Linked DNA regions of Simiduia agarivorans SA1 = DSM 21679. Each later gene encodes a partner of the first gene's protein in a complex. Links are inferred from orthologs where the notes say so. Each region holds a gene or a part of one and is shown on either strand. Other genes may lie near its edges.

Evidence for each region.
Region 2: the proteins of M5M_RS03430 (region 1) and M5M_RS09415 are in contact, whole or in part, in a crystal structure (PDB 1JZD), measured with the Escherichia coli proteins. The link is inferred for Simiduia agarivorans SA1 = DSM 21679 from one-to-one orthologs.

What each region holds. Positions count from the first base shown.
Region 1 is NC_018868.3:756,482-764,714, reverse strand. What follows is about bases 1-2,958. They hold M5M_RS03430 (DsbC family protein), read left to right. Parts: upstream 1-1,076; coding sequence 1,077-1,841; downstream 1,842-2,958. Other genes in these bases: M5M_RS03425 (homoserine dehydrogenase), read left to right, coding at 2,009-2,958; xerD (site-specific tyrosine recombinase XerD), read left to right, coding at 123-986; rplS (50S ribosomal protein L19), read left to right, coding at 1-44. Also shown: more of M5M_RS03425, read left to right, coding at 2,959-3,313; thrC (threonine synthase), read left to right, coding at 3,338-4,732; M5M_RS03415 (acyl-CoA thioesterase), read left to right, coding at 4,778-5,233; M5M_RS03410 (cupin domain-containing protein), read right to left, coding at 5,224-5,574; single-stranded-DNA-specific exonuclease RecJ, read left to right, coding at 5,941-7,662; M5M_RS03400 (arylesterase), read right to left, coding at 7,644-8,233. UniProt on the Escherichia coli protein: Acts as a disulfide isomerase, interacting with incorrectly folded proteins to correct non-native disulfide bonds.
Region 2 is NC_018868.3:2,104,251-2,112,414, forward strand. What follows is about bases 3,373-6,261. They hold M5M_RS09415 (protein-disulfide reductase DsbD family protein), read left to right. Parts: upstream 3,373-3,864; coding sequence 3,865-5,658; downstream 5,659-6,261. Other genes in these bases: M5M_RS09410 (tetratricopeptide repeat protein), read right to left, coding at 3,373-3,639; aroQ (type II 3-dehydroquinate dehydratase), read left to right, coding at 5,994-6,261. Also shown: M5M_RS09395 (DUF2333 family protein), read right to left, coding at 1-338; M5M_RS09400 (copper chaperone PCu(A)C), read right to left, coding at 417-905; M5M_RS09405 (EAL domain-containing protein), read right to left, coding at 922-2,862; more of M5M_RS09410, read right to left, coding at 2,932-3,372; more of aroQ, read left to right, coding at 6,262-6,431; accB (acetyl-CoA carboxylase biotin carboxyl carrier protein), read left to right, coding at 6,476-6,937; accC (acetyl-CoA carboxylase biotin carboxylase subunit), read left to right, coding at 6,966-8,164. UniProt on the Escherichia coli protein: Required to facilitate the formation of correct disulfide bonds in some periplasmic proteins and for the assembly of the periplasmic c-type cytochromes.

The DNA.
Region 1 (8,233 bases):
ATCTGGCTGGTAAAGCTGCACGCATCAAGGAAAAGCTCAACTAAGTTGGGTGTTTCTGAAAAACCGGCCTTTTGGCCGGTTTTTTTATGCCTGTAGAATAAGGGCATAAGTCAGGAGACTGTATGATCGATCGTTATCTCGATGCAATCTGGATGGAAAAAGGGTTAAGTGATCTCACGTTGGCCGCATACCGGAAAGACTTGAGTCAACTAGCGGAATTCCTGCAAGGCAATCTGGAGCATGCACAAACCCCGGCGCTTCAGGCATTTTTGGCGCATCGGTTCGCACAGGGCGCCAGCGCCCGCTCCAGCGCGCGTCAGCTGTCCTGTTACAGAGGTTTTTTTGCCTGGCTGGTACGGGAAGGGTTTCGGCGCGACGATCCCGTGGCCACAATCAGCAGCCCCAAGCTGGGGCGCCCTTTACCAAAGTCACTGACAGAAGCGGATGTAGAGGCGCTCTTGGCAGCCCCTGCCCTTGATGAGCCCGTTGGCCTGCGCGACAAGGCGATGCTCGAGTTGTTGTATGCAACGGGGCTGCGGGTAAGTGAGCTGGTAGGCCTTGCACTATCCGAGATCAATTTGCGCCAGGGTGTCGTGCGGGTAATGGGTAAGGGATCAAAGGAGCGTTTGGTGCCGCTTGGAAGGGCAGCCATTGAATGGCTGCAGCGTTACCTGAAAGAGGCGCGGCCTGATTTGCTGAAAGGGCAATCCGAGGTGGTATTCCCCAGTAATCGTGGGGAGCAAATGACACGCCAGACCTTTTGGTACCGCGTTAAACACTGGGCCAAGGTTGCCGGTATTTCAAAGCCGCTGTCGCCACACACTCTGCGTCATGCCTTTGCAACGCATTTGATAAACCACGGTGCTGATTTGCGTGTGGTGCAATTGCTGCTGGGACATTCAGATTTGTCTACTACCCAGATTTACACCCATATTGCCCGCGAGCGGATGAAACAATTGCATGGTTTGCATCATCCAAGAGGTTAGGGCGCAGGTTTTCGCGTTCGGAGTCACTGCGCAGGTGCGCATAAGCAGGTATTATTCAGACGTTTATTATCAGTTTTATAAGGAACCATCATGTTGAAGCCTATGTTGATTGCCATGGGAATCGGTCTTGCTCTGGCGTCAGGACAGGTAACAGCCCAGCTCGCGCCTTCGGCGTTGCCCGTATCACCTGACGTTGAAGCGCATCTCAAGCGCAAGATTGGTGCTGCGATTCCACATATGGCAGTCACTGGTATACAACCTGGGCCTTTCCCGGGTATCTATGCCGTTTCCCTGTCCAATGGTCCGACCCTGTACACGGACGCAAAGGGCGATATGTTGGTTGCCGGTGATCTTTACAGCATCAAAGGTCAGAAACTGGTCAACGTCCGGGAGCTGGAGCTGCAAAAAGTACGCAAACCCATGTTGGCCTCGCTTAATAAGGACGACATGATTGTGTTCCCCGCCGAAGGAAAGCAAAAAGGGGCAATCTATATTTTCACGGATGTGGATTGCGGTTATTGTCGGAAGCTGCACCAGGAGGTGCCGGCGCTGAACAAAGCGGGCGTTGAGGTAAGGTATCTGGCGTACCCCCGCGCCGGTATCGCCAGTGAATCCTATAACAAATTGGCTCACGCCTGGTGTGCCGATGACCCCAATGCCACCCTGACCCGACTCAAGCAGGGGCAGCAGGTAAGCGGCACTGTCTGCTCAGACAATCCGATTGCTGCCCAATACCAGCTGGGAGCGGAGATGGGGGTAGGTGGTACGCCTGCTATTTTTCTTGAATCTGGTGAAATGATTCCCGGCTATAAACCTGCTCCAGAGTTGCTGAAGATGCTTGGCATCGATTCCTGAGCAAGGTTTGTCCTCAATCCCAGGGGTAAATACCCCAGCTGACCCGGCAGCCTGATTGACAGTTGCTGCCCGGGTCAGTAAGGTTGCGGCTTTTGCAAGAATAAGCCTGTTTTTGTCCTATTGTCGCAACAATTTCTTGTGCAATTTGCCTTTCAGAGGAAGTTATTTTGAAACCTGTCAAAGTAGGCCTGTGTGGCCTCGGTACTGTTGGCAGCGGTACTTTTGCTGTGCTTTCACGAAATCAATCAGCCATCAGTGCTCGCGCGGGCGTACCGATTGAAATCGTCCATGTGGGCGCGCGTCGCGATAATCCGGCCTGTGACCTGGCCGGTGTAAAAGTCAGCCGCGATATTTTTGATGTGGCCCGCGACCCTGAAATCGATATTGTTGTCGAGCTTATTGGTGGCACAACCACCGCCCGGGAACTGGTTTCAACGGCAATTGCCAACGGTAAACATGTCGTTACCGCGAACAAGGCTTTGATTGCCGAGTTCGGCAATGAATTATTTGCAGCGGCGCAAGCGCAGGGCGTCAGCATTGCGTTCGAGGCCGCAGTGGCCGGCGGTATTCCTATCATCAAAGCCTTGCGCGAAGGACTTGCCGCAAACCAGATCGAATGGCTGGCCGGCATTATTAATGGCACGGGTAATTTTATCCTGACCGAGATGCGGGACAAGGGCCGTGACTTCCACGATGTATTGAAAGAGGCCCAGGCACTTGGCTATGCAGAGGCGGATCCGACGTTCGACGTGGAGGGGATCGATGCCGCGCACAAATTGGTCATCCTGGCGTCTTTGGCGTTCGGGATGCCGCTGCAATTTGACAAGGTGTTTACAGAAGGTATCAGCCAGATCGCGCCGGAAGATGTCAATTACGCTCAGGAATTGGGGTATCGGATCAAGCATCTGGGGATAGCCCGGCAGACCGAGGCCGGCATCGAATTGCGAGTGCACCCTACAATGATTCCTGCCAAGCGTCTGATCGCCAATGTGGATGGTGTGATGAATGCCGTTCTGGTGAAAGGCGATGCCGTTGGACCGACACTTTATTACGGCGCGGGCGCCGGCGCTGAACCCACAGCGTCAGCCGTTGTGGCCGATATAGTCGATGTGGCGCGCACCTTGTCAGTGAGCACGTCGCAGCGCGTTGCGCATTTGGGTTTTCACGCCTTGGCAAATCCAAATCCCAACATTCTTTCCATGGATGAAGTGGAAACAGCCTACTACTTGCGTTTACTGGCGGAAGACCGGCCGGGTGTCCTGGCAAAAATCGCCAACATTCTGGCGGAAGCGCACATCAGCGTAGAAGCATTGATTCAGAAAGAACCCATCAACGGTGCTGCAGAAGTACCGCTGATTCTGTTGACCTCACGCGGACGTGAGCGTCAGCTGATGCTGGCGATCGATAAAATCGAAGCGCTGTCCGAAGTGCACGGTGGTGTGACTCATATCCGTGTGGAATCACTCGGCTAACGTTTTAACCAATTGGATTCAACTGTGAAATACATCAGTACCCGCGGGCAAGCGCCCGCGTTGTCTTTCGAAGACGCTGTGCTTACCGGGCTTGCCAGTGATGGCGGCTTGTATGTGCCGGAGAATTTACCCCAGTTCAGTAAAGACACTATTGCCGGCTGGGCCGGTTTATCCTACGACGCCCTGGCGTTTGAGGTGATCAAGCCATTTGTGGCAGGCGCTTTGACCGACGAAGAGCTGCGTACCATTATCCAGAAGGCCTATAGCAGTTTTCGCCACCAGGCTATCGCGCCTTTGGTACAGACCGGGCACAACGAATGGATCTTGGAATTGTTTCAGGGGCCAACGCTGGCGTTTAAGGATTTCGCACTGCAGTTTTTGGGACATCTGCTCGACCACATTCTCGCCCGCCGCAAACAGAAGGTAGTGGTGATGGGTGCGACCTCGGGGGATACCGGTTCGGCCGCGATTGAAGGTTGCTCGCGCTGTGAAAATATCGATATCTTCATACTGCACCCCCATAATCGCGTCAGTGAAGTGCAGCGCCGTCAGATGACGACGGTTCTGAGTGACAATGTGTATAACATCGCGCTGGAAGGCAATTTCGATGATTGTCAGAATATGGTGAAGGCCAGTTTTGCCGATCAATCTTTCCTGCCCGATGGCCGGCAATTGGTGGCAGTGAATTCCATCAACTGGGCGCGGATCATGGCTCAGATTGTGTACTATTTTTACGCCGCCGTCGCTTTGGGTGCACCGCACCGGGCAGTCTCGTTTTCAGTGCCTACTGGTAACTTTGGCGACATCTTTGCGGGCTACCTGGCGCGGAAAATGGGGCTGCCCGTTGAACAGTTGATTGTGGCCACAAACGCCAACGACATACTGCACCGCTGTATCAGCGCAAATGATCACAGCAAAAAGCCATTGATACACAGTCTGTCGCCAAGCATGGATATTATGGTGTCCAGTAACTTCGAACGTTTATTGTTTGATCTCTATGGGCGGGATGGCAAGGCCATCGCAGAACTGATGGCGTCGTTTAAGTCAGGCAGTATGACCCTGTCCGAGTCTGCGTTGCAGAAGGCGAGAGAAGTATTCAGCAGTTATCGCCTTGATGATGAAACCATGACCAAGGTAATTGCTGGTGTTTACGACACGACCGGCTATTTGCTCGACCCGCATACTGCCATTGGCGTCGAGGCTGCGCGCAAGTGCCGTGCAAATGTTTCAACGCCGATGGTGTGTCTGGCCACGGCCCATCCAGCGAAATTTCCCAAAGCGGTCGCTAAAGCGGGCGTTACCGATACGCCCGCTTTACCACACCACATGGCCGATCTTTTCGACAGAGAAGAGCGCTACCAGGTGTTGGCGAATGACCTGGCCGGCGTCCATCAGTATATCAGCGGACAATTGAGCTAATATAAGGGAGCATCCGCTCCCTTTTTTATTATTGGTAAGTGAATTATGCGTACCCATACCACTGAAATGTCAGTTCTTGTTACACCGGAAATGAGTAATTTCGGGGGCAAGATGCACGGCGGCGAACTGCTCAAACTGTTGGATAAAGTGGCGTATACCGCTGCCATCCGGTATTGCGGATCTTATGTGGTGACTTTGTCTGTGGATAACGTACTGTTTAAGCAGCCAGTCGCTATCGGCGACCTGCTGACGTTGATGGCTTCTGTGAACTATACCGGCACCAGTTCGATGGAAATCGGCATCAAGGTTGTTTCAGAAAATCTCGAAACCGGTGTGGTGCGCCATACCAATACCTGTTATTTCACCATGGTGGCGGTAGACTCAGATGGCAAGGCGATACCGGTCGAGCCGCTTGAGGTTAAAACCGATGAACAGCGTCGGCGCTGGCAGCAAGCGGAAGAGCGCAGGGCAGCGAGAGTGCGCAAGCGCACTCATTCATAAATCACGTAGATTTTAGTGACTTTTTCGGGTGTCTCCCAAGTCCCTTTAAAGCCTGCCGGTATAACAAAGTTGTCTCCGGTTTTCACCCGGCTTTGTAGGCCTTGCTCATCTGTAATAATGGCCTCGCCATCCAGAATATGGCAAAACTCATCCTCGCTGTAACTGATGTGCCAACTTCCGGCATCCGATGACCAGGTGCCCACATGAAAGTTGCCCGCCTTGTTGGTGAACTGGTGGTAAGTTTCCGTGTGCGGATTGCCTGCTATGCGTTTTTCTGCCGCAACCGGTGCGGTACTGTGTGCACCGAGGCCTTCGGCAATGGTTAACAATTGAATGGTCATTTTTTGCTCTCTTTCGTGTTTCCAAGGCCAGTGTAGAGCAAGACTCCGCCCAGTGCTTTGCCCCAGACGTGGTATGCTAGGGCCTGTTCACACTATTTTGGTTGCCGCTGTTGCGGCTAGAAAAGCGTCAATTGAGTGATGCGGCATTCCGACGCGAGAAGCGCAGTTTGGTTACTCCAAATAAGTGACGAGCAACGACAAGTGGCGCTTTTCTAGCCGCAACCCGGAGGGCTGGCCCCATTTTTGCGCCCAGCATCGTTGTTGGTCGCTTATGTAGCTTTTGCTACACGGCGCCCCCACCGCCTTGCTGAGCACAAAACTGGGCTCCAGCAGCGACAATCAAAATAGTGTGACCAGGTCCTGCCTATGAAAATCCAGACCCGACATTACACCCCAGACGACTGTCAGTTTTCGCCTGCTATGCCCGCTGTGTTGCAGCGTGTTTATGCGGCCCGGGGCATTCGTTCCGAACAGCAATTGCCAGACAAGCTCAGTGAGTTGTTGCCCCCGAATATGAAGGGCATGGATGCGGCAGTTGCGTTATTGACCCAGGCCGTAACCGATCAGAGGAAAGTGCTTATTCTGGGCGACTTCGATGCCGATGGTGCCACCAGTTCTGCATTGGCGGTATTGGCATTGAAAGCCATGGGCCTGCAGACGGTGGACTATCTGGTACCCAACCGGTTCGACTACGGCTATGGTCTGACGCCTGAGATTGCCGCAGTGGCAAAAACCTTTGACCCCTGGTTGATCGTGACTGTGGATAACGGCATTTCCAGTATTGAGGGGGCCAGCGCGGTTAAGGCCGCCGGCATCCGCTTGCTGATCACCGATCATCATCTACCCGCCGATGAATCGCCTGATGCTGACGCCATCGTCAATCCCAATCAGCGCGGCTGTGAATTTCCCAGTAAAAATCTCGCGGGCGTGGGTGTAATTTTTTACGTATTGAGTTGTTTGCGAACAGCCCTTCAGAAAGCGGATTGGTTTTCGCGGATGGGTATTTCGGCTCCTGCCATGGGCGAGTTTCTCGATATCGTGGCATTGGGTACGGTGGCCGATGTGGTGCCGTTGGATGCCAATAATCGTCTCCTTGTGGCGCAGGGATTGGCCCGGATACGTGCAGGTCGTTGTCGGCCCGGTATCATCGCCTTGTTGCAGGTGGCTGGGCGCAATTATCAGCGGGTGGCGGCCCAGGACATGGGTTTTTTTGTGGGTCCGCGATTAAACGCCGCCGGCCGCTTGGATGATATGTCCTTAGGTATCCGGTGCTTGCTCGCCCCGGATTATGAAGAGGCTCTGGGATTGGCGCAGCAATTGGATGATTTCAATCGGGACCGACGCCAGATAGAAGCCGGTATGCAAAAAGAAGCGGAAGCCTTTTTGGCCCGGATGCAGGATGATGATCACAATCCTTGGGGCGTGAGTTTATTTCACGAGCAATGGCATCAGGGCGTGATTGGAATTCTGGCGTCGCGGGTCAAAGACAAATTACACCGTCCCGTTATCACTTTTGCCGATGCAGGGGATGGGCTGATCAAGGGTTCCGGTCGCTCCATTCAAGGACTGCATTTGCGGGATGCTTTGGATCGGGTGTCGGTAAAGAATCCAGGGCTCATTAAAAAATTCGGTGGCCACGCCATGGCGGCGGGCTTGACCATAGCGCGCGCAGAATTCGAGCGTTTTGCAAACGCTTTCGATCAGGTGTGCCGGCAGTTATTGACCGAAGCCGACTTGCAGGCAGTGATATTCACGGACGGTGAGTTACTGCCAACCGAGCTGAATCTGGATACGGCATTTTTGCTGGCAGATGCAGGCCCGTTCGGGCAACAGTTCCCCGAGCCCCAGTTCGAGGGTGAGTTCATTCTGCGCCAGGCGCGCATTGTGGGCAACAAGCATTTGAAAATGACCGTTTCACCCGCCCAAACGCCGACGCTGCAGCTGGATGCCATTGCGTTTAATGTGGATGTGGCAGTTTGGCCCGATGCATCGGTTGAGCGTGTGCGTTTGGTGTATAAGCTGGACGTCAACGAATTCCGCGGGCAGCAATCGGCGCAGCTGTTGGTGACTTACCTCTGCGCCAGTTGAAGGGCGTCCAGCACCTGGTCTTTCATGGTGTTTTGCGCCGCCGCGGTGGGGTGAATGCCGTCGGCTTGCATCATGCCGTCAACCAGTGCCAGTTCTGTGAGGAAAAAAGGGATTAAGCGAGCGTTTTTGTCGGCCGCCACCTGACTGAAAATCGCGGTAAATTTTTCTGTATAACGCTTGCCGTAATTGGGTGGAATCTGGATTTCCATAACGACCACCTCGGCACCAGCGGCTTGGCCCAGGCTGACCATCTGGGAGAGGTTTTGGCGCAGGGTTGCCAGTGAGTAACCCCTCAAGCCATCGTTGCCACCCAATTCGATGATCAGTATCTCGGGCGAATATTTATCCAGCAAAGCCGGCAGACGGGCAAGGCCACCCGCGGTGGTGTCGCCACTGATGCTGGCATTGATCACCTTGTAATCATTTTTCAGATCCTGTGCCATCAGCGAGACCCAGCCCTGATCCGGGTGTTCAAGACCATAGCCGGCACTCAGGCTGTCACCCAGTACTAACAGGCGGGGGGCTGGTTCCGCTGAAACTGAGACAGACAGCAGCAAGCCCGCGAGCAATG
Region 2 (8,164 bases), 1.3 Mb from region 1 along the record:
ACCTGCACCAATACGCCAAATTCCCAATTGGGAATATTGTCCATCCACACCGAGGGCGGCATAAGGTCATTGCTGAGATAGCCGCCGGGTTTGGTCAGCAGCGTATCGGCAATATGAATCAGCGTGGCGGTGGTTACCGCGCCCACCACCGGCTCCGCTGACTGTGCAGGCACTCGTTCAGCGGCAACCTGTTGTACTGAAAAGGGCGCCGGCTCGGTATCCCAGATGATCGCCAGCACCACCAACGGCAATGCCAGCGCGACCAGCGCGATCAACACCCAGCGCCAGTGCGATTGCCGGGTAAAATCCTCTTTCACATCCGCGCTGTAATCAGACATGCTGCGCTTGTTTTTCAACCAGAAGCGTTTAAGCCGATTCCACGCCATTGCGAGAAGCTCCCTATTAACCTTTGAACACTAGTGTTGATGGTGGTGATGATGATCAGCGCCGCGGGCCGAACGCACGTCGGCGGTGGCTGCAACTTTTTCGCCGGAGGCAAATCTGAATTCAGTCGCGACCGTCTGGCCCGCTCGCAATGGCGCCGCCAACCGGAACAGCATCACGTGATACCCGCCGGGTGCCAACTCTACCGTTTGGCCTGCAGGAATCACCACCTGCTCCAATCTGCGCATGCGCATCATGCCGCCATCGTCCTGACTGGCATGCAATTCGGTTTTATCGGCACCCTGGACGGCCACAGAAACCAACGTGACATCTTTTTTGCCGGTGTTTTTCACACTGGCAAACAGTGCCGAACTGGATGTACCCGGAATGGATTCCCTCGCCCAGCTGTCGCTGATCACTACGTCCGCAAAACTCATGGACGAGACCAATAACGCCGCAGGCAAGGCCAGACCCGCCAATAACTTTACCGATAGCGGCTCGCAAAACGCCATTATTTTCATGCTGCACTCCTTATTATCAGCCCTGTTCATCAACGGGCAAATCCTCAGCCGGATGGCCCAGCAGGTATCCCATGCCACCGTCCAGTCCCAACGCGGTAATCTGCTGCCACTCGGCGGCCGTTTCCACGCCCTCGGCCAGCACCATCATATCGCAACTGTGTGCGATTTGAGCCAAGGACTTAACAAAGAACTGGTTTTCCTGACTGGCGTCAATCGCGCGAATGAAGCTGCGATCAATCTTCAAGCTGTATAGCGCAAGCGATTGCAGATAGTTGAACGCTTTACCCGCCTGACCAAAGTGGTCGAGCGCTACCCTGACGCCCTGGGCCTGCACCCGCGCCAACAAATCTGTCAGTTCACTGCGATGATTTACCATCACCTGCTCGCTGACCTCCAGAATCAACCGCTCCGCTATAGCCGGGTGCTGACCCAGAAAGTGTGACAACCACAAACCAAAACCGGTATCGGCCACCGTGCTGGGCGATAAGTTCACACACAAATCACATTCCGGTACGGGCAACACCTGCGCCAACTTTTGTAACACACACCGATCCAATTTGGGCGCCAGACCAAAGCGCTCGACCAGCGGCAGTACTCTACCCGCACTTTGTAACTGGCCATCCACCGGTATACGTACCAGCACCTCTGCATGCAGCAACGATTGCGAGGCATCACACACCGGCTGGTAATGCAGCACCAGACCGCCGGCATCCAGTAACCGGCCCAGTAATTGCTGCCATTCGTTTGCGGGGCGTCCAGCCGAGCCCGAGGGCTCTGCCATCATCCATGCCGGTCGGCGCTGATGCTGAGCACGGCGCAGGGCTTCGTCCGCATTGGCCAGTAACTGGCTGTCCAGCGTCACCGCCGGCACATGCACGGCACCGATGGCGGCGGGAATACTGCCCTCGGGCCAGGCAATTTGTTGCAACGCCTGCGCAAGCCCGGCGCACAGCGATTCCGTCTGTTCACGCTCAATGGCAGGCACAAAAATACAAAAATCCGCACCACCTCGACGAGACACAATTGCACCCGGCCAACGCTCTACCATCGGTACCAACAGCGCGGCCACCTGCTTTAAAAGTAAGTCGCCCGCTTCACGGCCCTGCAACTGGTTGTAGGTCTGCATGTCACTGATTTGCAATAACAACAGTGCACCTTCGCCGCCACCGCGTTCGGATTGAATGAAGGATTCCAGGCGCGCATCAAAATCCACCCGGTTTGACAGGCCGGTCACAGCATCCTGATGCGACGCCCGGTGCAGCGATTCGGTCAGCTCCAGTTGCTCGCGGAACATATCGCGGATTTTCACCACCATGCGATTCATGGCCAGCACCATGCGCCGCAATTCGCGCGTGCGCGGCAAGGTGGCCTGCTCGGTGAACTCACGCCGGCAAATGGCTTCCGCCTGGCGCTCCACCTGGCGCAGCGGCCGCAACAAAAAGTGCAGGGCAATGCCCGCAAGCCCGTAGGCAAGTACTGCAGTGAACATAAACAGCCACAACTGCTCATTGAATACCCGCCACAAGTCGCGATACGCCAGGCCGGTGTGCGCACTCACTTTGAGTTCACCCAAACGGAACCAACCGCTGATGACCTCCGACTTACCGGCGGGCTCGGGGATTTCAATCAGATCGATGAACCACGCCGGTACGCCGTCAGCTTCCAATTGCTGATTGCGCTCCACCAGTACCTGCCCGTTCAGATCGAGATAGACGATCTCGCGGTAGTAGCCGCGATCAAAAATCACATCGATCATCGAGCCCACCAGGACCAGATCCTTATCCTGTGCCGCCTGGGAAATCGAAAAACCCAGGGCTGTTGCCGTGTCCTGTGCGTGGACCTGCATCTGCTCGTAAAAATAGCTGCGGGCATTGAACACGCTGACCACGAGGTTGCCCGCGAGCAACACGATAACCAGACAGGTGATAGCAAAAATTAACTGACGTAACAGGCTCACCGGCGCTCCCGGACTGACTGTGGATTTTGCCCTGACTATAGCATGAGCGGCGATGACCACCGCCAGTGGTTATCCGGCCGATGCGACCGGCGCAAGCTGTTGCGGGACTGGCACCACCACGATCCGCGGTCTGGGCGACAAGCCGGTGGTTGCGCTGAACTGGAACTGGGGCTGAGCCTGCTTGAGCTGTTGATAGACCCAGCGGGCCTCGGCGTCTGTGCGAGCGTAGATCACAATGCGCTCCTTGTGCCTGACCAGCTGGGACGCCAACCCTTGCAATTGAGCCACCAAACCGGGGTCGCGCGATGACAAGGCATCCACCGGTAGCGGCAACTCATTCAGCGCGGCGCCGGCCAGCACCAACTGCTCCTGCTGTGCCAGCGCCTGGCGCAGTGCGATTGCCTCCGGATTCTGTGGATCTACGCGCAATAATCGGCGCAGGTACCGTTGCGCGCGCTTGTAGTCACCTTCGGACAGGGCGGCATTGGCAAGCGCAAGGTAGCGCCGGCAGATCATACTCAAGCCACGACGGGCATGGGGGTTTTCAGGGTCCAGCACCAATGCGCCGCGGTACAGCTCGAACGCACTGTTGCGCAAAGGCACGGTCAGGTGGTCGCGCGCCAACGCCTCGTCCGCCGCCGCCAGGTATTCCAACAGCTGGTTTTCCGGCTCAACCGCAGAGGGCTCGAAAGGTGCCGGCCGCTGCAACTGGGTCAGCTGCGTCAATTGCGGCACGCAGCCAGACAGAAACACCAGCAGCGCTGTAACAATCCACACCCGCGGCCGATCAGACCATCGGGAGGTGGCGCCCGCTGACAAGATGACAGCTGCGGGCGACGATTTTTGAGTTAATGGAACACGTTGAAGCACTGACCAATCCGACAAAACCACTGCCAAAGCGACAAAACGCCACGGGAAGCACACAGCTGACCAGAGGCAGGTGCTATCCTTGACCTCTTTTCTGCCCGACCCACCCGGGCATCCACATAGACATTTGTACCGGTGAACGACACTATCCCTATGCTCGCACTCATTACCCGCACGATTCACAGGGGCGCACAGTGTGCCAAAAGCCACCCACTCGCGCCAGTTTCAATACTGCTGACCCTGCTGCTTACGTTGGCGATGGCGCCCGCCCAGGCCCAGTTCACCACTGACGGGCTCGGCAGCGAACCCGAGTTCCTGCCCGTAGAAGAAGCCTACCAGGCTGTGCCGCTGGTGACGGGGCAGCAATTATCGCTGGAGTGGCGCATAAGCCCCGGCTATTACTTGTACCGGGAGCGCTTCAACCTCCAGGCGGCCCAAGGCGGTCAAACCATCCCGCTGAGTACCCAGTGGCCCGCCGGCAAACACAAATATGACGAGTACTTCGAGAAAGAACTCGAGGTGTATTACTCCGGTGTGATGCTGGAATTAGCCGGCGCCTTGGATCTGACGCAGGATTTCGAGCTCCTGACCCAATCCCAGGGCTGCGCCGACGCCGGCCTGTGCTACCCACCGCGCAATCAACGCTTCCTGTTCGACGCCAGCACCGGCCAATTCACCGAAGTGGCCGTACAACTACCCGTTGCTGCCGAATCCGCGCCAGCGGCATCAATCCCGACTCCGGCGCCCGAAGGCAGCTGGGCATTTGCCCTGCTGGCCGCTTTGTTGGGTGGCGCCATCCTCAACCTCATGCCCTGTGTGTTCCCGGTGCTGTCGATCAAGGCGCTCTCGCTGGCCGCCAGTGGTGAGGACGCCCGCCACCGGCAAATGCATGGCTGGGCCTACACGCTGGGGGTTGTGCTCAGCTTTGTCGCCATTGCAGCCGCCTTGCTGCTGGTGCGTGCCGGCGGCGAAGCGGTGGGCTGGGGCTTTCAGCTGCAGACACCGGGTCTGATACTGGCACTGGTCTATCTGTTCTTTATTCTGGGCCTGGCACTGCTGGGCGCAATCGAAATTGGCTCCGGCCTTGCCAATCTGGGCAGCGGTTTGGCCAGCAAAGGCGGACTCAAGGGTTCTTTCTTTACCGGTGGTCTCGCCACCCTGGTGGCCAGCCCGTGTACGGCGCCGTTTATGGGTACCGCGCTGGGCTACGCCATGACCCAACCCGCCTATGTCAGCCTGACCGTGTTCGCCGCCCTGGGTACCGGCATGGCATTGCCGTTTCTGGCTTTGTGCTACTTACCCAACCTGCACCAATGGCTGCCAAAACCCGGCGCCTGGATGGAAACCTTTAAGGAAATTCTGGCCTTCCCTCTGCTGCTGACCGCCATCTGGTTGCTGTGGGTGTTGGGACGTCAGACCAGCACGGATCAACTGGCGCTGGCACTGTGTGGCCTGGTGGCACTCGGGTTTGCGTTGTGGGCGTGGAAACGCCGGCACTGGCTGGGCCGGGCCTTCGCCGTCGCCGCCGTGGCAAGCGCGGTAATCCTGCCGTTGGCAGACGCCGACAGCCCCGACATCTGGACAGCCTATGACAAAGACAGCTTCAGCCAACTGCGCCAGAGCGGCCAGCCGTTGTTCGTGAATGTCACCGCCGACTGGTGCCTGACCTGCCTGGCCAACGAAAAACTGGTGTTCAGCCAGCAGGACGTGATGATTGAAGTGGCTGACGCGGATTTGCTGTTAGTGAAAGCTGACTGGACCAAATACAATGCCGATATCACTGCACTGCTGGCGCAATACCAACGCAATGGCGTGCCGCTCTACCTGATGTTCCCCGCAGATCCGGCGGCCAAACCCGAGATTTTGCCGCAGCTGCTGACGCCCGAAATCTTTACCGACGCACTTTACCGCGCGATAGAGACAAATTAAGCGAAATTGAACACCAAAGCCTGCAAGTTTTTAAATCTTGCGGGCTTTGGCTGTCAAACTGCAGCCACTTTCGCCAAACATGTCGCCTTCTGCCCACTTCCAGACAACCAAATCCCAAATAAAACAAGCGTTTTGATGCTAACTTCTGCGAACTGGTAGCGATTAGGTAAGAATTCACGGTTTTCACCTGCAACCCGTGGACAAGGAGTCACAAATGGGGCACACTCGCCCTTCATTTTCGGCTCCCGACCCTTTTGCCGACGTTCGTTGCACGATCGCGGCCAGATCAGGGAATCGGGTCATTTTGAATCAACCAGGTGACGAAATTCTCCGGCATGGCGACAATTCTTGTACTGCACGGCCCAAATCTGAATTTACTCGGCACCCGCGAGCCTGGCGTGTACGGCAGCACCACGCTGACCGACATCAACCAGCGCCTGACCGAACGCTGTCTGCGCGACGGCCATCACCTGCAAGCCCTGCAAAGCAACGCCGAATATGAACTGATCGACCGCATTCACGACGCCAAGCGCGAGGATGTGGATTTCATTCTGATCAACCCCGCTGCGTTTACCCATACCAGCATCGCGCTGCGCGATGCGTTATTGGCGGTCGCGATCCCCTTTATCGAAGTGCACCTGTCAAATGTGCACGCGCGTGAACCATTCAGACACCACTCCTACTTTTCCGATGTGGCGGTGGGTGTCATCTGTGGGCTGGGAGCCCAGGGATATGAGCTGGCATTGGAAGCCGCACTTCAGAAACTGGCCTGAAAACCAATTCCTATTAACAGGCAATAACACAAAGTGAGAGTGTGATGGATATTCGCAAAATCAAAAAGTTGATTGAGCTCCTTGAAGAATCCGACATCGGCGAAATTGAAATTAAAGAGGGTGAAGAATCAGTGCGCATCAGCCGTGGCTCCAGCCACCAGCCGGTGATGCCCGTGCAATACGCCGCTGCGCCTGCCGCAGCACCGGCCGCTGCACCTGCCCCTGTTGCGGCAGCCGCCGCACCGGAAGCCGCCGCCGCGCCGGCCACCAGTGGTCACGCAGTGAAATCACCCATGGTGGGCACCTTCTACCGCTCCCCCAGCCCGGGCTCACCGGCGTTTGTGGAAGTGGGCAAACAAGTGAAAGCCGGCGACGTCATCTGCATTATCGAAGCCATGAAGATGATGAACCAGATTGAGGCCGACAAGGCTGGTGTAATTGAGGCGATACTGGTAGAAGACGGCGAGCCCGTCGAGTTTGATCAACCCCTCGTCACCATCGTTTAACTGACGGCTGCCGACAGGAGTTGACCTCATGTTTGATAAAGTACTGATTGCAAACCGCGGCGAGATTGCGCTGCGGGTTTTGCGCGCGTGTAAAGAGCTCGGCATCAAAACCGTGGCCGTGCACTCGCAAATTGACCGCGACCTGAAGCACGTGCGCCTGGCCGACGAAACCGTGTGTATCGGTCCCAACCCGTCGCCCAAAAGCTACCTGAATATCCCGGCCATTATTTCCGCCATGGAAATCACCGATTCGGTGGCAGTACACCCCGGTTACGGCTTCCTGGCCGAAAATGCCGACTTTGCTGAACAGGTGCAGCGCAGCGGGTTTGTTTTCATTGGCCCCGACCCGGACGTGATTCGCCTGATGGGCGATAAAGTCTCTGCCATCGCGGCAATGAAAAAAGCCGGTGTACCCACCGTGCCCGGCTCGGACGGCCCGCTGCCGGATGACCGCGAGCGCTGTCAGGAAATCGCCAAACGCATTGGTTACCCGGTGATCATCAAGGCCGCTGCCGGCGGTGGTGGTCGCGGCATGCGTGTGGTGCATACCGAAGCGGCGCTGATCAACGCCATTCAGCTGACCAAATCCGAAGCCAAGAACGCGTTTGGCGACGATACCGTGTACATGGAAAAATTCCTCACCAACCCACGCCACGTGGAAGTGCAGGTCATGTCTGACGGTCAGGGCAATGCCGTGCACCTGTACGATCGCGATTGCTCTTTGCAGCGCCGTCACCAGAAAGTACTGGAAGAAGCACCGGCACCCGGCATTCCCGATGCTGTGCGCGAGGCCTGCTACGCATCCTGCGTAAAAGCCTGTATTGATATTGGCTATAAAGGCGCCGGCACTTTTGAGTTCCTGTACGAAGATGAACGTTTCTACTTCATCGAAATGAACACCCGCATCCAGGTGGAGCACCCGGTCACCGAAATGGTTACCGGCATCGACCTGATTAAAGAGCAAATCAGTGTGTGTGCGGGCAACAAATTGTCGATCAAGCAGGAAGACATCGTGCTCAAAGGCCACGCCTTTGAATGCCGCATCAATGCAGAAGATCCGAAAACGTTCATGCCCTGTCCGGGCAAGATCAACACTTTCCACAGCCCCGGCGGGCTGGGCATCCGGGTCGACTCGCACATTTACGGCGGCTACAGCGTGCCCCCGAATTACGACTCCATGATCGCCAAGGTGATCAGCTACGGAGACGACCGGGAAATCGCGCTCAA